Regions from separate parts of the Rhizobium sp. 862_C5_N1_2 genome, predicted to be linked through region 2. Evidence: riboswitches for the same ligand, from Rfam matches in the RefSeq annotation. Region 2 holds a riboswitch; each other region holds the start of a gene.
The links. Region 2 has a riboswitch for thiamine pyrophosphate ahead of thiM (hydroxyethylthiazole kinase). Riboswitches for the same ligand answer to the same signal wherever they lie in the genome.
Positions count from the first base shown of each region.

Region 1 (5,766 bases), on a different contig from region 2:
AGCCCGAACTCCGTCAGTACGGCGCGCGGCTCGCGGGCGGCACGGCTGCGGAAGGTCGGGTCCTTGTACCAGTAGGGTGGCAGGCCGAGCACCGGCCACGGATAGCAGGAGCAAAGCGTGCAGATGATGAGGTTATGGACATGGGGGGCGTTGGCCACCGCGCGCATGTGTTCGCCCTCGGCACCCGCCATGCCCTCGGGCAACTGAAGTTCGGCGATGGCCTTCGGCGTGTCGGCGACGAGCCTGTCCTTGAACGCCGGGTCGACCCAGGCGCGCGCGACGATCTTGGCGCCGTTGAACGGCCCCATCTTTGTCTCGAAGAAATCGAGGACTGTATCGACGGTTTTGTCGGTGATCACGCCCTTTTTGATCAGCAGGGCTTCCAGGGCTTTGACGCGGGCGGCGCTGTAGGCTTCCCGGTCCTGGCGATAGTGAAAACGGTCCATCATTGTTGTGGCTCCTTGACTGGAATGGCGGCGGCTGGTGTGCGTCTCAGGCGGCCTTGGAGGCTTCGCCGGCTTCCGGTGCCTCGACATAGTGGGCGTAGAGATCGGCATAGAGGCTGAAATTCTTCTCGGCATTATCGGGCCAGAGGTCACTCGGTTCGAAGCGAACGCAGTAGACCGGCATCGCCGCGCCGACGCCGTCGGGGCCGGTGTCGCAGAGATAGGTGTAAGCCCCGTCATAGACGGTCTCGATCGTTCCGAACTTGTTGCGGAGGAAACCGGGCAGCCTCGTATGCTCGACGGTCGGCACATCGCGGATCGCCACCGTATCGCCGACTTTGAATTCGAAGGTCACGCCGACGTCGCGCTTGGGGCTGTCGCCTTCGACTAGATATTGCACGACGCGCCGGTCGATCGCCTCATCGCCGGCCTCGTGCAGCGGCTTCGACGGCTCGTTGTAATATTCCTCCGTCAGCGCATCGAGCTCTTCTGCCGTGATATAGCCGTTGTCGATGAAGTATCCCGATATTCCGCCGAGCCACTTCTCGTAATAGCGAAACCTGAAATAATCGAACGGATTGAGGGACTCCGCCCCTTTCCTGAGGTCCGCCCAGGTCCAGATGGTCTTGAACGTCGATGGCGTCTCGGGAAGCGGAAGCTGCGGCGACAGCGCCATCATCGCCGTATGGATGCCGAAGATCCTGGTTTCCCAGACATCGACGAAAACGCGCGTTTCGGTGCTCACGGGCCCCAGCCCCTCAAGGCCGCCAAGATAATGCTGAAGTTTCATGGGATCGTTCCTTTATGGTGAATGGTGACGATGACGCTCAGGCGGTCGCGGATTTCTTGCCGGCCAGAAGCTGGGTTCCGATTTCCGAGAGCAGGCCGAAGACGCCGCCGAGCAGCATCGCGGCCATGGCGACGAGGGTCGGATGATTGAGACCTGAGGTGACGATCGTCGTGTCCGTCGCCGCGCTGGTGCCGACGAGAGAGGCGAAGCCGAAGACGATCGCCGGCGGAAAGTTCAAGATCGGGATGGCCGAGGCCAGGATCATTGCTGAGGTGCCGGCGCCGACCAGGATCGCCGCAAAGATCGGGTGGGCCGGGCCATACTGGATGATCAGCAGCGTGATCGAGGCGATGCCGATGCCGGTCCAGTTGGAAACGATCGATTTGACCAGCCCCTGGTTTCCGCCGCCGCAGGCGAAGAACGACGCCCAGGCGATGAAGGTGACCCACACGGGAACGGGAAATATCGTCGCGGTGATATAGGTGTCGATGGCGCCGAGCACACCGAGGCTGATCATTGCGGCAACGAGCGGGGGCATGGGTCTGTCTCCTTGTTGAGGGGTTGGGCGGATGCGCATCAGGATGCCAGCGCGCGCTGCTGGCTGAGGCAGCTCATGAAGCCGTCTCGAAGCATCGCGTCGTCGAGGTTCCTGCCGATGAAGACGATTTCGTTGAGCCGCTTTTCCGAAGGCCCCCAGGCCTTTCCGGGGCGTCCTTCAAGCGTCATGTGCACGCCGTGAAAGACATAGCGGCGCTGCTCGCCGTGGAGATTCAGCACGCCCTTCATGCGGAAGAGGTCCGTGCCGATCTCCTGAGCCAGGCGATTGAGCCAGACGTTCAGCGCCGCCGGATCGAGCGGGCCGAAGTCCTGGATCGCCACGCAACCGATGCTCTGGTCGTGCTCGTGTTCATGGTCCTTGAGAATATCGGGGTCGATAGACAGGATGTTCTTGAGGTCGAAGGCGCCGACGTCGAGCACCGCGGAGAGCTCGACCTTGCAATCCCTCGTCCGGATGATCCGGGCAAGCGGATTGATCCCGCGCAATTGCTGCTCGGTGGCGGCAAGGTTCTCGGCGCTCTCCAGGTCGATCTTGTTGAGCAGCAGCACGTCGGCAAAGCTGATCTGCTCCCTCGCCTCGTCCTGAGAGAGCTGTTGCTTCATATGGCGGGCATCGACGACGGTCACGATCGCATCAAGCTGCAGCCGCCTGGCGAGCGTTTCGTCGAGTAGGAAGGACTGGATGACCGGCGCCGGATCGGCAAGACCCGAAGTCTCGATGATGATGCGGTCGATTGGCCGTCCGGAGCGCAGCAGTTCGCCGATCGCGGCGATGAGATCGCCCCTGACAGTGCAGCAGATGCAGCCATTGTTCAGCTCGATGACCTCGTCCGCCGTCGGCACCACGAGCTTTCCATCGATGCCGACCTCCCCATATTCGTTGACGATCACCGCTACGCTCTCGTTTTCGATTGAGGTGAGCAGGTGATTGAGAAGCGTGGTCTTGCCGGTCCCGAGAAACCCGGTCAGAATTGTCGTCGCAAGCTTTGCCATGCCTCATCCCCTTGCCGTCCGAGCACGCCTCCGCCGTCTCGGCCAAATGACCGGGCTGAAAAGGCGGCTCCGCTGCTGTTTGCTGGTCTGATTACGCCGGAGCGCCGATCAGACGAGGAGAATTACACTTGCAATACCGTCACGAGGCAAGAGACCTGATGTTTCATATTCGGCCAAATAAACCGCAAATTCTGCCAAAATGATGAGCTTTTTGATTTGTGATTAAAAACTGATCATACCGTCTAATTATTGATCTTATTGCCCTTTTCCCGATCATTGACAGGATGGGCAATGAAAAACAGTCTGGTTTGCGCAGCTTTGGCGAGGGACGCCATGCGCAAGTTGGCTTTTCGAGGGCATTCTATTGTCGCCGGCGAAAGTGGTGCCGCTAGGGGTGGTCGGGTGACAGCGGATGGGCACCGAGCCGTTGGCGATTGCTTTGCGTTCCTGGAGGTTCTGGCGGGGAATTGGGGCGGCGCTGAGCATGCCACATTCGCTAAACTCCATGAAGCCAGTCAGCCCAGCGGCGCGATGAATAGAACTCAAGCGGTCGGGATATGGGTTCTGAATGGTGCCCTAAGGGCTTGACGGAGCGGCATTTCTCACAATAGCTTAGCCCTATTCACCAGGGGGGTCCCGCCAAGGGGCTGAGATACTGCTGGTCGGATCGGCTTTGGCCGCCCGAGGCGCAGTGACCCGTTGAACCTGATCCAGTTCATACTGGCGTAGGGACGGTGCGGGCGCTGCGGCAGCGAGGGCGGGTATCCGTCCTTCGGAATCCACGGCGTTTTTTCATCATTCCAACACTGGAACTGGGTCTCCAAACGTCAAAACTTGGAGCCTCGAACCATGAATATTGCAGCCACCAAACTCACTCCGTTCGTCACCACAGGTCCGCTTCCCGCCTCCGCGAAAGTCCTGAAAGCAGGCACCATTCATCCGGATATCCGCGTACCGATGCGTCAGATCGCACTGCATCCGACCTCTGGCGAACCGCCAGTCACTGTCTACGATTCTTCGGGTCCTTACACCGCAGAAGGTGCCGAAATCCGCATTGATGCAGGCCTGCCACGCCTGCGCGAAAGCTGGGTTCTTGCTCGCGGTGATGTTGAATCCTACGGGGGCCGCATCGTCAGGCCGGAGGATAACGGCTTTGTTTCAGGCGACAGGCTGACGCCGGAATTCCCCGTTCGCAGCCAGCCTTTCAAGGCGAAGGCGGGGAGGGCCGTTACCCAGCTCGCTTATGCGCGGGCCGGCATCGTCACGCCGGAAATGGAATTCATCGCCATTCGCGAAAACCTCGGCCGACAGGCGGCCAAGGAAGCTCTCATCCGCGACGGCGAAAGTTTTGGGGCCCATATCCCGGATTTCGTGACACCGGATTTTGTCCGTCGGGAAGTCGCGGAAGGCCGAGCGATCATTCCCGCCAATATCAACCATCCAGAATCCGAACCGATGATCATCGGCCGGAACTTCCTGGTAAAGATCAATGCCAATATCGGCAATTCGGCTGTTACCTCGTCCATGGCGGAAGAAGTGGAGAAGATGGTCTGGGCGATCCGCTGGGGTGCCGACACCGTCATGGACCTGTCGACCGGCCGAAACATCCACAACATCCGCGAATGGATCATCCGCAATTCGCCGGTGCCGATCGGCACCGTACCGCTCTACCAGGCACTCGAAAAGGTAAACGGCATTGCCGAGGACCTCACCTGGGAGGTCTATCGCGATACGCTGATCGAACAGGCCGAGCAGGGCGTCGACTATTTCACCATCCATGCCGGCGTGCGGCTCGCCTATATCCCGCTGACCGTCAATCGCGTCACCGGCATCGTTTCCCGCGGCGGCTCGATCATGGCCAAGTGGTGTCTGCACCACCATAGGGAGAGCTTTCTTTACGAGCATTTCGCGGAAATCTGCGACATCTGCCGCGCTTACGACGTTTCCTTCTCGCTCGGGGATGGCCTGCGCCCGGGATCGATCGCTGACGCCAACGATGCGGCGCAGTTCGCGGAACTGGAAACGCTCGGCGAGTTAACGAAAATCGCCTGGGCGAAGGATTGCCAGGTGATGATCGAAGGTCCCGGCCATGTGCCGATGCACAAGATCAAGGAAAACATGGACAAGCAGCTCGCGGTTTGCGGCGAGGCGCCTTTTTATACGCTCGGACCGCTAACCACCGATATCGCGCCGGGCTATGACCACATCACGTCCGGCATCGGGGCTGCGATGATCGGCTGGTTCGGCACCGCCATGCTCTGCTACGTGACGCCCAAGGAACATCTCGGCCTGCCGGACCGCAACGACGTCAAGGTGGGCGTCATCACCTATAAGATCGCGGCACATGCCGCCGATCTCGCCAAGGGCCATCCGGCGGCGCGGGTGCGCGACGATGCGTTGTCGCGCGCCCGTTTCGAGTTCCGATGGGAGGACCAGTTCAACCTCTCGCTCGATCCGGAAACCGCGCGTTCCTTCCACGACGAAACGCTGCCGAAGGAGGCGCATAAGGTGGCGCATTTCTGCTCCATGTGCGGCTCGAAATTCTGCTCGATGCGGATTTCGCACGATATCCGCGCCGAAGCGCAGAGGGAGGGGTTGCAAGCCATGGCCGCCAAATACCGCGATGGCGGCGATCTTTACATGCCGGTCGCAGACCTTCCGGGTAACGCATAATGTCTACCTTTCTCGTCAAAGGGGCCGGCGTTGCCGGCCTCGCGATGGCCCATGAGCTCGTCATGCGGGGCTTTTCGGTCGAGGTGATCGAAAAAGCCGGCGCGGCGGGACTTGGCGCCTCGCACTTTGCTGGAGGAATGCTCGCGCCCTATTGCGAACGGGAGGCGGCCGAAGAGATTGTCCTGACATTGGGCCTGGGCGCGGCCGGATGGTGGGAGGAGGCCGTGCCCGGCGAGGTTCGTCGCCGCGGTACTCTGGTCTTGGCGCAGCCGCGTGACCTTCCGGATCTCGTCCGGTTTGCGGCGC
Region 1 is NZ_JBPWPT010000002.1:608,891-614,656, forward strand. It holds gene nthA (nitrile hydratase subunit alpha) at 1-449, opposite strand, end outside; gene nthB (nitrile hydratase subunit beta) at 493-1,236, opposite strand; gene ACD590_RS27135 (DUF1097 domain-containing protein) at 1,274-1,774, opposite strand; gene ACD590_RS27140 (CobW family GTP-binding protein) at 1,813-2,787, opposite strand; TPP riboswitch at 3,405-3,537, shown strand; gene thiC (phosphomethylpyrimidine synthase ThiC) at 3,637-5,460, shown strand; gene ACD590_RS27150 (FAD-dependent oxidoreductase) at 5,460-5,766, shown strand, end outside.
Region 1: linked by a shared signal. The riboswitch ahead of thiC (phosphomethylpyrimidine synthase ThiC) and the one ahead of thiM (hydroxyethylthiazole kinase) in region 2 are both predicted to bind thiamine pyrophosphate.

Region 2 (5,766 bases):
CGAGCGTGAAGCGTACCGTCTGGGCGTCGACGGCCTGGATATCGGTGATGAAGGTCCAGATGCTGACGAAGTCGAGCGCCGGGAACTTCTTCAGGTAATCATAGGTGAACTTGACGTCGGCTGCGGTCAACGGCTTGCCGTCCGACCATTTCAGGTTCGGGCGCAGCTTGAAATCGATGCTCTTCAGGTCGTCGGAGAGTTTGAAGCTTTCGGCCAGGCGATAGACCGGCTTGTTGCTGTCGAAGCGGTTGAAGATGACCAACGGCTCGTAGATGAAGTCGAGCGTGGACTGGCGCGACGAGGTCTGGTTGAACGGATTGAAGTTGCGAACCCAGGTCGTCGCCGGCTCGATATTCGCTGTGAGGATCGTCTGCGCCACGGCAGATCCCGAAAGCAGCGTCAGGGCGGCGGCGGCAAGAAGATATTTTTTCATGTGTTATTCCCCTTTTCTTATGCGGTGAGAGATGACGTGCCGGTCAGGAGACCAGCGCGCTTGCAAACATGTCTTCGACTTGCGCATGGGCGGCGCGGAAATCGACCTTGAGATTGCCGAGGCGGGCCTTGCCGGCGGCGATCCGCTGCAGGGCGGCTTCCGTCAGCGGACGGGCGGCTTTGGCGGCGGTTTCGCTTTCAGGAATGTCGCCGTGGCTGTGGAGCGCGATGTCGAAGCCTGCGTCGAGCACCTGTTTGACGCGTTCCGGCAGGGAGCCGGAGAGCGACTCCATGAAGATGCAGTCTGATATCAGCACGCCGTCATAGCCCATGTCCTTGCGGATCACGTCGTGCATGATGGGCGAGACGGACGCCGGCAGCTCGGCGTCATAGGCCGAATAGACGACATGGGCGACCATCGCCCAGGGCGTATCCTTCAGCGCCACGAAGGGCTTGAAATCGGTCGCGGTGAGCGTCTCGCGGCTGGCGTCGACCACCGGACGCTCCTTGTGGGAGTCGAGCGTCGCGCGGCCATGGCCGGGAATGTGCTTGATGACGGGCATGTTGCCGCTCTCGAGCAGGCCATCGACCACCTCGCGGCCGAGGGCAGCGATGAAATCGGGATCAGGGCCGAACGAGCGGGCGCCGATGACCGCACTCGTCGTCTCGAAGACGAGGTCGAGAACGGGCGAGCAGCCGCTGGAAAGGCCGAGTTCCGTCATCATCGCGCCCATGGCCTGGGAGGAAAGGCGCAGTGCTTTTTTGCCGAGATCGAAATCGCGGCGCGCAAGTTCGGCAAACTGGCCGAAACTGCGGAAGAGCGGCCAGGGGCCGGCATCGAGATGCTGAACGCGGCCGCCTTCCTGGTCGGTGAAGACAGGCGCGTCGTCGCGGCCGACGGCCTCGCGGAAGCGGTCGATCAGCCGCTTCGTCTGTTCCGGCTCGCGCTGATTGCGCCGGCCGACGAACAGGCCGAGCGGATTGGTTTCGCGAAAGAGGGCGAATTCATCATCCGAAATAGTGGGATTCGGGAGGCCGACGAAAAGGGCGAGCGGGGTCGAGGACAATTCTGTAACTCCGGATCAGATGGTCATTTCGGCGTGCTTCTCAGCATGCCTTCGTAGATGCCCTTGTCGGGGGCGGGGATGACGATTGCGCCTGCGGTCTTGGCGTAGAAATCGACCGGGCCGGCGTCGCCGATGAAGGCATAGGCGTGACCGAGCGTCTTCATGGCCTGAAGGCAGGCGGAAAAGAGGGCGAGCCCGATGCCCCTGCCACGCGCTTCGGGGTCGACGCCGGTCGGGCCGAAGAAGCCGCGCGCCGTCGTGTCATAGCAGGCAAAGCCCAGCAGCTTGCCGCCGTCGACGGCGATCAGGCAGGCAACGGGCTGACGGGAGAAGGCGACTGTGACTTCGCTTGCCCAGTTCTCGCTGAACTGTTCGCGAACCCAGCTGACGATAAGATGCAGTTCCGGGGGGAGGGCCGGGCGGATGGAGACGCCGACATCGCCGGCCTTCTGTCTCAGGTCGGCGAGCTCAGTGGAATACAAGCTCACAAGCAGGTCTGGCACCTGTCATTCCTCCAGTTATTCCGTTATTGCGGAATGTATCCCCTTTTAGTGTCATAGATTTGGCCATCTGGCAGGGCTTGTCAACAAGGTTTTTCAACGAGAGAAAGGGACGCCCCGCCGCAGTCGCTGCGGTTTCAACGCAAAGTAGGCGCGAACGCAAAACGGCCCGGGAAGGCCGGGCCGTTTTCGATTGGCGGCATGTTCGCTGAGCGAGTGCTTATATATCGTCTTTCCAGAGCGCATGAAAATGCTGCACCGGGCCGTGGCCGGAGCCGACGGTGAGGTGTCCGGCAGCTGCGACCGCGCCGGCAAGGTAATCCTTTGCGATGGCGACGGCCTCCCGCGCCGAGGCGCCCTTGGCGAGCTCGGCCGCCAGGGCGCTGGAGAGCGTGCAGCCAGTGCCGTGGGTGTTCTTGGTCGGCACGCGCCTGGCTTCGAACCAGTGCAGGCCGGCGGCGGTGGCAAGCACGTCAGGGCTCTCGTCGCTGTCGAGATGGCCGCCCTTGACCAGCACTGCGGCCGGGCCAAGCGCCAGCAGGCGTTCGGCCTGTGACGCCATATCAGCGCGATTTGTCGCGACCGGCTGGTGCAGCAGCGCGGCGGCTTCGGGCAGGTTCGGGGTCAGCAGCGTGGCAAGCGGCAGCAGCCGGTGGGTCAGCACGTCGACCGCTTCAGGCGCGAGCAGGGCGGCTCCACCCTTGGCGATCATGACAGGATCGATGACGATCGGAATGTCCCGGTGGTCAGTCAGCGCACCGGCAACGGCGTCGGCGATGCCGGCATTGGCGATCATGCCGATCTTGACGGCATCGACGCGGACATCGGCAAAGACGGCATTGATCTGGTCGGCGACGAATTGCGGCGGCACCAGATGCACACCGCTGACACCTTGCGTGTTCTGCGCCGTCAACGCGGTCAGCACCGCCATGCCGTAGACGCCGCGGGCGGAAAAGGCCTTGAGATCGGCCTGGATGCCGGCGCCACCGGAGGGATCGGAGCCGGCGATCGAGAGAACGTTGCGGATCATGCACGGGCCTTTCGGATTTCTGCGGCGATGTGGCGCGTGGCCGCTTCAGGATCTGGCGTGCCGCAGATGGCGGAAACGACGGCAAGCCCTTTGGCGCCTGCGGCAAACACTTGAGCGACATGATCCGCCTTTAGCCCACCGATCGCGACCGATGGCACCGGCGAGGCCTTCACCAGCCTTGCAAGACCGTCAAAACCGATCGGCTGCTTGTGGTCGGCCTTGGTCGGTGTCGCAAACACCGGTCCGACGCCGGTATAATCGACCAGATCAGGATCAACGGCGGCGGCGAGCGGCGCGGTCTCGACCGAGAGGCCAAGGATCATGTCGGGGCCGATCATCGTCCGCGCTTTGTGTGCATCCATGTCTTCCTGGCCGATATGCAGACCGTCGGCGCCGATGGCGATTGCCGCCTCGACATCGTCGTTGACGATGAGGAGGGCGCCGGTCCCCTCCAATGCCTGTTTCAAGGCGCGGCCGGTCTCGATCATCCCGATGGTGGCGGCATGTTTGTCACGCAGTTGCACCATGGTCGCGCCGCCGGCAACGGCAAGTCGCGCCGTTTCGACCATGCCGATCCCGGCGCAGAGATCGGGGTCGAGGACGAGATAGAGCGAAAGGTCGAAAGCTTTCATGCCGCCGATATCCTCGCCCTGGCGTCAAGCGTTTCGGGGTCGAGCGCAGCTAACGCATCGAGGAAACGCCATGAGAATGAACCGGGGCCGGCCGCCCCAAGTGCGGCCTCTTCGCCGGCGATGGCGAAGGTTGCTAGTGCCGCAACCGTCGCGCCGAAGATGTCTTCGGGTGCCGTCGCGGCAAAGGCGCCGACGAGGCAGGTGAGCGAGCAACCGAGCGCGGTGACTTGCGGCATCAGCGCCGATCCGCCTTCGATGCGCACGGCCTTCTCGCCGTCGGTGACGAAATCCACCGCACCGGTGACGGCGACGACCGCCCGCTGACGCTCAGCCAGCCATCGCGCAGAACCTTCCGCCTGTTCGACCGGGTCGCGGCTGTCGACGCCCAGGCCGCGGCTCTCTCCGCCGGCCAGGGCGATGATTTCGGAGGCGTTGCCGCGGATGATGGTCGGACGCAGCGCCAGGAGGTCGGCGACCGCGTTGCGGCGGAAAGCCGTCGCATAATGCGCGACCGGATCGAGCACCCAGGGCTTGCCGGCTGATGTCGCGGCCTTCGCCGCCGCCTGCATGCCGTCGATCCATTGCGTCGACAGCGTGCCGATATTGATTGTCAGCGCGCTGGCGATCCCGGCGAATTCGCCGGCTTCCTCAGCGGCGTGCACCATGGCGGGCGAGGCGCCGGATGCAAGCAGAACATTTGCGGCAATGTTCATGGCGACGTAATTGGTGATGCACTGAACGAGCGGCGGCTTTTCCCGCATCGCCTTCAGCATCGCTCCTGGTGTGGTCCTGGTCTGCATATGGCCCCTTTCAGGCGGGGGCGGGCACGGGGCGGTTCGTGCGGGCTAAGCCGCGACCCCGAGCGACTCCCTCCGCCGGCATTATCCGGTTCAGGTTCGAAGGGTGCTTCTCAGCCCGTCTTTCGACGAACGCCCCTGTCTCTCATCGCGCTCTTTTTCGCAGAGAACGGGCCTGATGTCATCCTGAAAATGACAATTCTGCGACCGACCCGGCGCGACGATGGCTATGGATGATTTATGGGTCTGGATCGCCCTTCATGAAGGACGAGAGATCGCCGCCGATTCGTGTCTTGACCAGGTTTTCCCGAATGTCGTCTGCGGGTTCTGTTCCGGGCTGCCCTCGTCGTTGCCGTTTTGCCATGCGGCTGTCCTCTCCTTTTCGAGAAGAATAACAGTAGCAACCGTGGGTGCAATGAATTTCTAAAATACATCTCTGTATTTGTGAGGAGCATCGAGAAAAACGCAGATGCCGGAGCGGCTCTTTTCTTCGAAGGAACGAGGCTCATCTTTTCAAGACTTCGCAGCAGTGTGGATAGTGCGGAATTATTCATCCTATCCGTTCATCTGTCGAATTTTCAATGCAAACGGGCAGGTGGACAGCTTCGCGTAAGTTGCGCGTCGTCTCATGGTCCTCGCCAATCGGTTTTATTCGAGCGTTGAAATCTCTTGGCGAATTCGTTGAGGGCGAGTCTCAGCCAAGGCAAGACTTAATCTCCCAGAACGTGAAGTAAATATCTAACGGAAACTTTACCGTGCTGACACGCTTAGGTTGACTAAATGACGGATTGTAGCGATACGGCTTTACACGCGAATAAAATCTTCCTGAAGTTGTATTTTCAATGAGAAAATTTTTGAGAATCGGCATGAAGCGGACTCGTCCGACTATCGCCCCTGTTTTGATATTCATTGCTTGTGCCAACCCGGCTTCTTCGCAATCACCTGTTCCGGCCGATCAAGGACCGGAACAGGTGCAGGCGCCCGCTCAACCGGCGCCGACCATGAAATCCCAGAAATTCGACGACTGGTATTATCGCTGCACCGGTTCGGCAGGCGCTGAGGCCTGCGAAGTCGCCCAGGTCGCGCAAGTCACCAAAGACGGCAAACCCGTCAATATCCTGACGTTGGCGATCGCAGCTTCGCCGGCCGGTTCCCAGGGCAAGGGCGAAAAGGGCAAGGGCGACAAGGGCAAGCCGCGGCTGATGCTGACCGCCCTTCTGCCGCTCAACGTCTTCCTGCCCTCCGGCCTGTCAATCAAAGCCGATGGTAAGCCGGTCGCCAAACTCGACTATCGCAATTGCAACCAGT
Region 2 is NZ_JBPWPT010000003.1:377,420-383,185, forward strand. It holds gene ACD590_RS31755 (ABC transporter substrate-binding protein) at 1-433, opposite strand, end outside; gene ACD590_RS31760 (glycoside hydrolase family 3 protein) at 477-1,499, opposite strand; gene ACD590_RS31765 (GNAT family N-acetyltransferase) at 1,523-2,002, opposite strand; gene thiD (bifunctional hydroxymethylpyrimidine kinase/phosphomethylpyrimidine kinase) at 2,220-3,029, opposite strand; gene thiE (thiamine phosphate synthase) at 3,026-3,661, opposite strand; gene thiM (hydroxyethylthiazole kinase) at 3,658-4,461, opposite strand; TPP riboswitch at 4,512-4,608, opposite strand; gene ACD590_RS31785 (invasion associated locus B family protein) at 5,301-5,766, shown strand, end outside.

Region 3 (5,766 bases), on a different contig from region 2:
CGAGCCGCTGCAGGGGGATGGATTTTCTCGTCTGTTCCAGCTTTTCGCGGGAGGAATAGCGCTCATGGAATTCCGTCTCGATCGTTCCCGGTGACACGCAATTGACGCGGATTCCGTCCGGTGCAAGCTCACGGGCAAGCGCCTTGGAATAGGTCGCAACGAAGGCTTTCGAAGCCGAATAGATCGAGGAGCCGGGGCTGCCGCCGGTCAGCGCCGAAATCGAAACCGTGTTGACGATGGCAGCGCCTTCAGCCGCCTTCAATGCCGGCAGCAGCGCGCGTGTCAGCGCCACCACCGATGTCTGGTTGAGCCGCACGACCGCCTCATATTCTGCGTCGGTGAGCGTGGCAGCGGGAAAACGGCCAAGCATGGTACCGGCATTGTTGACGAGCACATCGACCCTGTCGAAGAAGGCGAGAGCATCTTCAGCAAATTGCGCTGCGCCACCGACTGCGGAGAAATCGGCATGCAGCAGCAGCGCCCGTCTTTCAGATTCAGCCGTCAGCAGGAAATCCGGGAGGTCGCGTCCCGGCTTGCGCCCGGTATGGACGATTACTTTCGCGCCGCAGTCCAGGAACTGCCGGGCCACTTCAAGGCCGATGCCGCGACCGGCGCCGGTCACGACCACATTGCGATTTTCGAACAGTCTGGGATGAAACACGAAGCCGTCCTCCTCGCGGACAGTGCCGCCGGTTGCGTCACTCGCCCTTAACATATGAGCACGCCGACCGAAAGAAAGGCGCGCATCGATCTTTCCCGGGAGAGACTTGGTCTCACCCCGGAAACTGCTCTTCCCAAGAAGTTCCAGCCTTTTAGTTTTCGGTCTCCAGAAGCCGCGCGCCTGGCCCCTCCTTGCCGAGCCGGTCGCAGGGATTGCGCAACGGACAGCTTTCGATCGACAGGCAGCCGCAGCCGATGCAACCTGTCAGACGGTCGCGCAGCAGGCTAAGCCGCCTGATTCGCGCGTCGAGATCATCCTTCCAGCGCGCCGACAGCGTCTGCCAGTCGGCGACGGTCGGCGTGCGTCCCTGCGGCAGGGACTCGAACGCCGCCTGGATTTCCGAAAGCGGAATGCCAACACGCTGCGCCACCTTGATGATGCCGAGCCGGCGAAGCACATCGCGGCCATAGCGCCGCTGGTTGCCGCGGGAGCGGATGCTCGAGATCAGCCCCTTGGTCTCGTAAAAATGCAGCGCCGAGACGGCCAGGCCGCTGCGCTCTGCCACTTCACCGACCGTCAGAAGCTTGCCGAGCGGCGCCGCAGGAATTGTATCCATCACCTCTTGACCTCAATATTAGTTGAGGTTTTATAACCTTGGCTCCTGCAATCGTAAAGTCCAATCGCAACAAGGAGCGACGCGTGAAAACACCCACCAGGCTGGCTGTCATCTACGGGAGCACGAGAGAGGGCCGCATCTGCGACCGGGTGGTCAAATGGCTGACGCAGGAGCTCGTCCGCTTCCCGCAATTTGATATCGACATCATCGACCCGCTGGATTTCGCGCTGCCGGCCAACCGTGACATGACGCACCCCGAAATCGACAGGCTCGCCGGACGGCTTGGCATGGCCGACGCCTTCATCATCGTCACGCCGGAATACAATCACAGCTTCACCGCCTCGTTGAAGTCGATCATCGATTTCTTCTTCGAGCCCTGGCAGGGCAAGCCGGTCGCCTTCGTTTCCTATGGCGGCATATCTGGCGGCCTGCGCGCCGTCGAACAGCTGCGGCTCGTCTTTGCCGAACTCCACGCCGTGACGATCCGCGATTCGGTCAGCTTTGCCGCACCTTGGAACCGCTTCGACACAGACGGGCGGCTCGACAATCCCGCCGACGCAATGCGTTTGCTCGATCGGATGATGGCGAGGCTGGAATGGTGGACGCAGGCGCTCGTCACTGCCCGCAGCGATCGTCCCTATACCGACACAGAGCGCCGCGCGTCTTTTCGGACGCGCTAAGGACGCTCTATTACTTTGAATCTGCGCATAATCCTTTCCGAAAATCGATTCCGATTTTCGGGGTTATGCGCTAGCCGCCTGAGGCAGAGAGCTCCGGTTCCGTTCCCGGCAGGTACGGAACCATTGGGAACACCCGGACAGGACCTCCGTCCGGGTGTTTCCCGTCGCATCAGGTCCATCCCGACCGCGCAGACGGGTTCGCAATTTTGCTGTTGCGGGGAGGAAACCCCGGTGATAGTTTCCGCGCCAATAACAGGGGAGCTCCGTATCGCCGGGGCTGAGATGTGAGGTGCAAGCCTCTGGACCCTTCAAAGCTGATCTGGGTAATGCCAGCGGAGCGAGGTTCAGATGTTCTCAGGCGCACAGGTGTCACTCTATCCGATGTCCGGCAATTTCGTCGGCATCATTCTTGATGCCGTCAAGGCGCTCGATCCTTATCGCGACCGGCTGCGCATCGAGACCGATGACATCTCCACACTGCTGGTCGGCCCGCCTGACATTCTCTTCGCCGCCATGCACGATCTATTTGTTGCCGCTGCGAAGACCGGCGAGCATTGCGTCCTTTCCGCCACCGTTTCACGTGGCTGCCCCGGCGAGCCCGACGACGTCATCTGCGGCGTCAACCCCTCCCTCGGTCAGGCGGAGCCGCTTGCCGAGCGCATAACAGCCGCACTTGCCGCCGTTGAAACCACCACCGAGACCGGCCAGCCGACCGCTGCGCAATTCTCGCTCTACGTCATGGGAACCGGTACCCATATGGACGAGATTTATGGCTGCATCGACTTCCTGAAGCGCTCTGGCACCTTCGACCGTGCCAAGAATTTCTGCACCAGGCTTTCTGGCGATGCCGGTGCCGTCTTCGCAACCATTCGTGAGGCCTTCTATCGCTTCGGCGACCCCGAGGGACATGTTACCCTCGACATCACGGCGTCTGCCAATAGCCCGACGAAAGCCTGAAATCGAACGCTGATGACACTGCCACAACCATCGGCTTCGCGCCTTGCCGCGCTCCGCGCCGCTCTCTACCGGGGCATACCCGCCTTGCTGGCCGGCTGCGTCTTTTTGGCGGCATGGGAACTCTATGTCGATCTTTCCGGTATCAAACCTTCCATCCTGCCGGCGCCTTCGCGCATCGTCATCCAGGGCTGGCTGAACCGCGAGGCGCTGATATCAAACACCTGGCCGACGCTCGGCGCGACACTCGGAGGTTTCGCGCTGTCGCTGGCCTTCGCCTTCGCCGCCTCGATCCTCATGGATTTCGTGCCCTTCATGCGCCGGGCATTGCTGCCGATCTTCATCGCCAGCCAGACCCTGCCGCTGGTGGCGATCGCGCCCCTCGTCGTCCTCTGGTTCGGCTTCGGCCTGTTGCCGAAGATCCTGCTGGTGGCGCTCGTCACCTTCTTCCCGCTGCTCGTCGCCTTGCTGCAGGGCTATGAATCGACTGACCGCGACATCGCCGAATTGCTGAATTCGATGAAGGCGAGCCGCTGGCGCATTTTCCGCCTGGCACGGCTTCCCTCCTCGCTGCCCTATTTCTTCGCCGGCCTGCGGATCTCGATCACCTATGCCGTCGTCGGCGCGATCTTTGCCGAATATGCCGGCGCCGCCCGCGGCCTCGGCATCTATATCCTCAACGCCAAGAACAATTTCCGTCCCGATCTCGTGCTCGCCGCCGTCGTCATCAGCGCCGTTCTGACACTCTGCCTCTTCGGAGCGACGCTATTGATCCAGCGCCTCGTCATGCCCTGGCAGCCAACCGCGGAGCGGCGCCGATGAGCGATACAATGGTTGAACTGCACAATATCTCGAAGTCCTTCGACGGCATGAAGGTGCTCGGCGATATTTCGCTCGCCGTCGCAGACGGCGAGTTCGTTTCGATCGTCGGCCCCTCCGGCTCCGGAAAATCGACGGTGCTGCGACTGCTGACCCAGGCACTGCGCCCCGATGCCGGCACCATGCTTTTTAAGGGCGTGCCGCTGGAACAGGCGCCGCATTCCTTCGCCTTCATGCCGCAACGCGATGCGCTGATGCCCTGGCGCCGGATCATCGACAATGCGGCACTCGGTCTCGAGGTGAAAGGCATGAGCCGCCGCGCGGCCCGCGCCGCCGTCGCGCCGCTGTTCGAGAGCTTCGGCCTTGCCGGCTTCGAACACCACTATCCCTCCGAACTGTCAGGCGGCATGCGCCAGCGCGCCGCGCTGCTGCGCACCGTCGTCCAGACCCAGGACATGCTGCTGCTCGACGAGCCTTTCGGCGCGCTGGACGCGCTGACGCGCACGCAGATCCAGGAATGGCTGCAGGGCATGTGGACCGAACACCGTTGGACGGCGCTGCTGATCACCCATGATGTTCGCGAGGCCGTGTTCCTCTCCGACCGTATCTACGTGCTTTCGGCCCGTCCGGCGCGTATCATCCGCGAATTCCGCGTTCCCCTGCCCCGCCCGAGAAGCATTGCCGATCTCGGCTCGCCGGCGGCCCAGGCGATCGAAACCGAAATCCTGCAAACCCTGCTTCATCCGCTAGAACAGGATGATTTTAGGCCGGTCGGCCTCAAATCTGAATCCTGTTCTGATTTAAAGAGTTAGAGCATGATGTCGTCCGAAAACCGCTCACACTTTTCGGCATCATGCTCTAGAGACCTGAGGAGGTCACCATGCTGCTTCTCACCCGTCGCCAGACGATCTTCGCCGCCATCGCGGCAAGCCTCGCCGGCCGTACCGCCCTCGCCCAATCGGCGCCCGCAAAGGTTCGCATCGCGCTCGACTGGACACCCAACACCAACCATATCGGCATCTATGTCGCCAAGGCGAAGGGCTTCTATGCCGATGCCGGGCTCGATGTCGAGATTCTTCCCTTCACCGACACCAGCGCCGGAACGCTGGTGTCCAACGGCGTTGCCGATTTCGGCATCAGCAGCGAGATCGAGACCCTCACGCAGCGCGCTGGCGGCGGTGACGTGAAGATGGTCTACGGCGTCGTCCAGACGGAAACCGCACGCCTGATCTTCAAGGGCGGACGCGACGACATCAAGAGCCCGAAAGACCTCGACGGCAAGACCTATGGCGGCTTTGGCGGCACCTGGGAGAGCGCGCTGATCTCCGCGATGATCCGCAATGACGGCGGCAAGGGCGACGTCAAGACCGTCACCCTCGGCACCTCCGCTTACGAGGCGCTGGACAATGGCTCGATCGATTTCACGCTGGAGATCTACACCTGGGAAGGCATCGCCGCCGAACTGGAAAACCGGAAGATCGGCCGCTTCCACTATTCCGATTATGGCATTCCCGACGAGCAGACGACGGTCGTCGTCTCAAGCGACGCCTATCTCTCCGCAAGTCGGGAACACGCCCGCGCCTTCATCCAGGCGACACGAAAGGGTTATGCCTACTCCGTCGACCATCCCGACGAAGCCTGCGAGCTGCTGATCTCTGGAAGCAACGGCGCACTGATGAACACGGAACTGGTAAAGGCTTCTCAAAAGGCATTGATCGAGGGGCACTTCCTGAAATCCGAGGCCGGCGTGATCGGTAAGCTCGACCCGGCAAAGGCCGAGGCCCTCGGCGGCTTCCTGATGGAGAATGGGATTCTGGTCGATGCGAATGGCGCCGCACTCAAGGAGAAGCCGGACTTTTCCACCTATTATACCAACGAACTTCTCGACTGAGCCCACCCCCTGCCTTGCCCGTCGCGGCTTTCCGCTGCAAAATCTCAGATACGGATTCAGATCTTGGGCCGCTCCGGCCTAAGAGCTGAATCCGTATCTAAATCAAGGAAGTGGTGCATGATGTCGTCCGAGCACCGCTCACACT
Region 3 is NZ_JBPWPT010000001.1:4,152,685-4,158,450, forward strand. It holds gene ACD590_RS20520 (SDR family NAD(P)-dependent oxidoreductase) at 1-661, opposite strand, end outside; gene soxR (redox-sensitive transcriptional activator SoxR) at 813-1,277, opposite strand; gene ACD590_RS20530 (NADPH-dependent FMN reductase) at 1,361-1,957, shown strand; TPP riboswitch at 2,202-2,315, shown strand; gene ACD590_RS20535 (YkoF family thiamine/hydroxymethylpyrimidine-binding protein) at 2,306-2,914, shown strand; gene ACD590_RS20540 (ABC transporter permease) at 2,927-3,733, shown strand; gene ACD590_RS20545 (ABC transporter ATP-binding protein) at 3,730-4,542, shown strand; gene ACD590_RS20550 (ABC transporter substrate-binding protein) at 4,611-5,621, shown strand.
Region 3: linked by a shared signal. The riboswitch ahead of ACD590_RS20535 (YkoF family thiamine/hydroxymethylpyrimidine-binding protein) and the one ahead of thiM (hydroxyethylthiazole kinase) in region 2 are both predicted to bind thiamine pyrophosphate.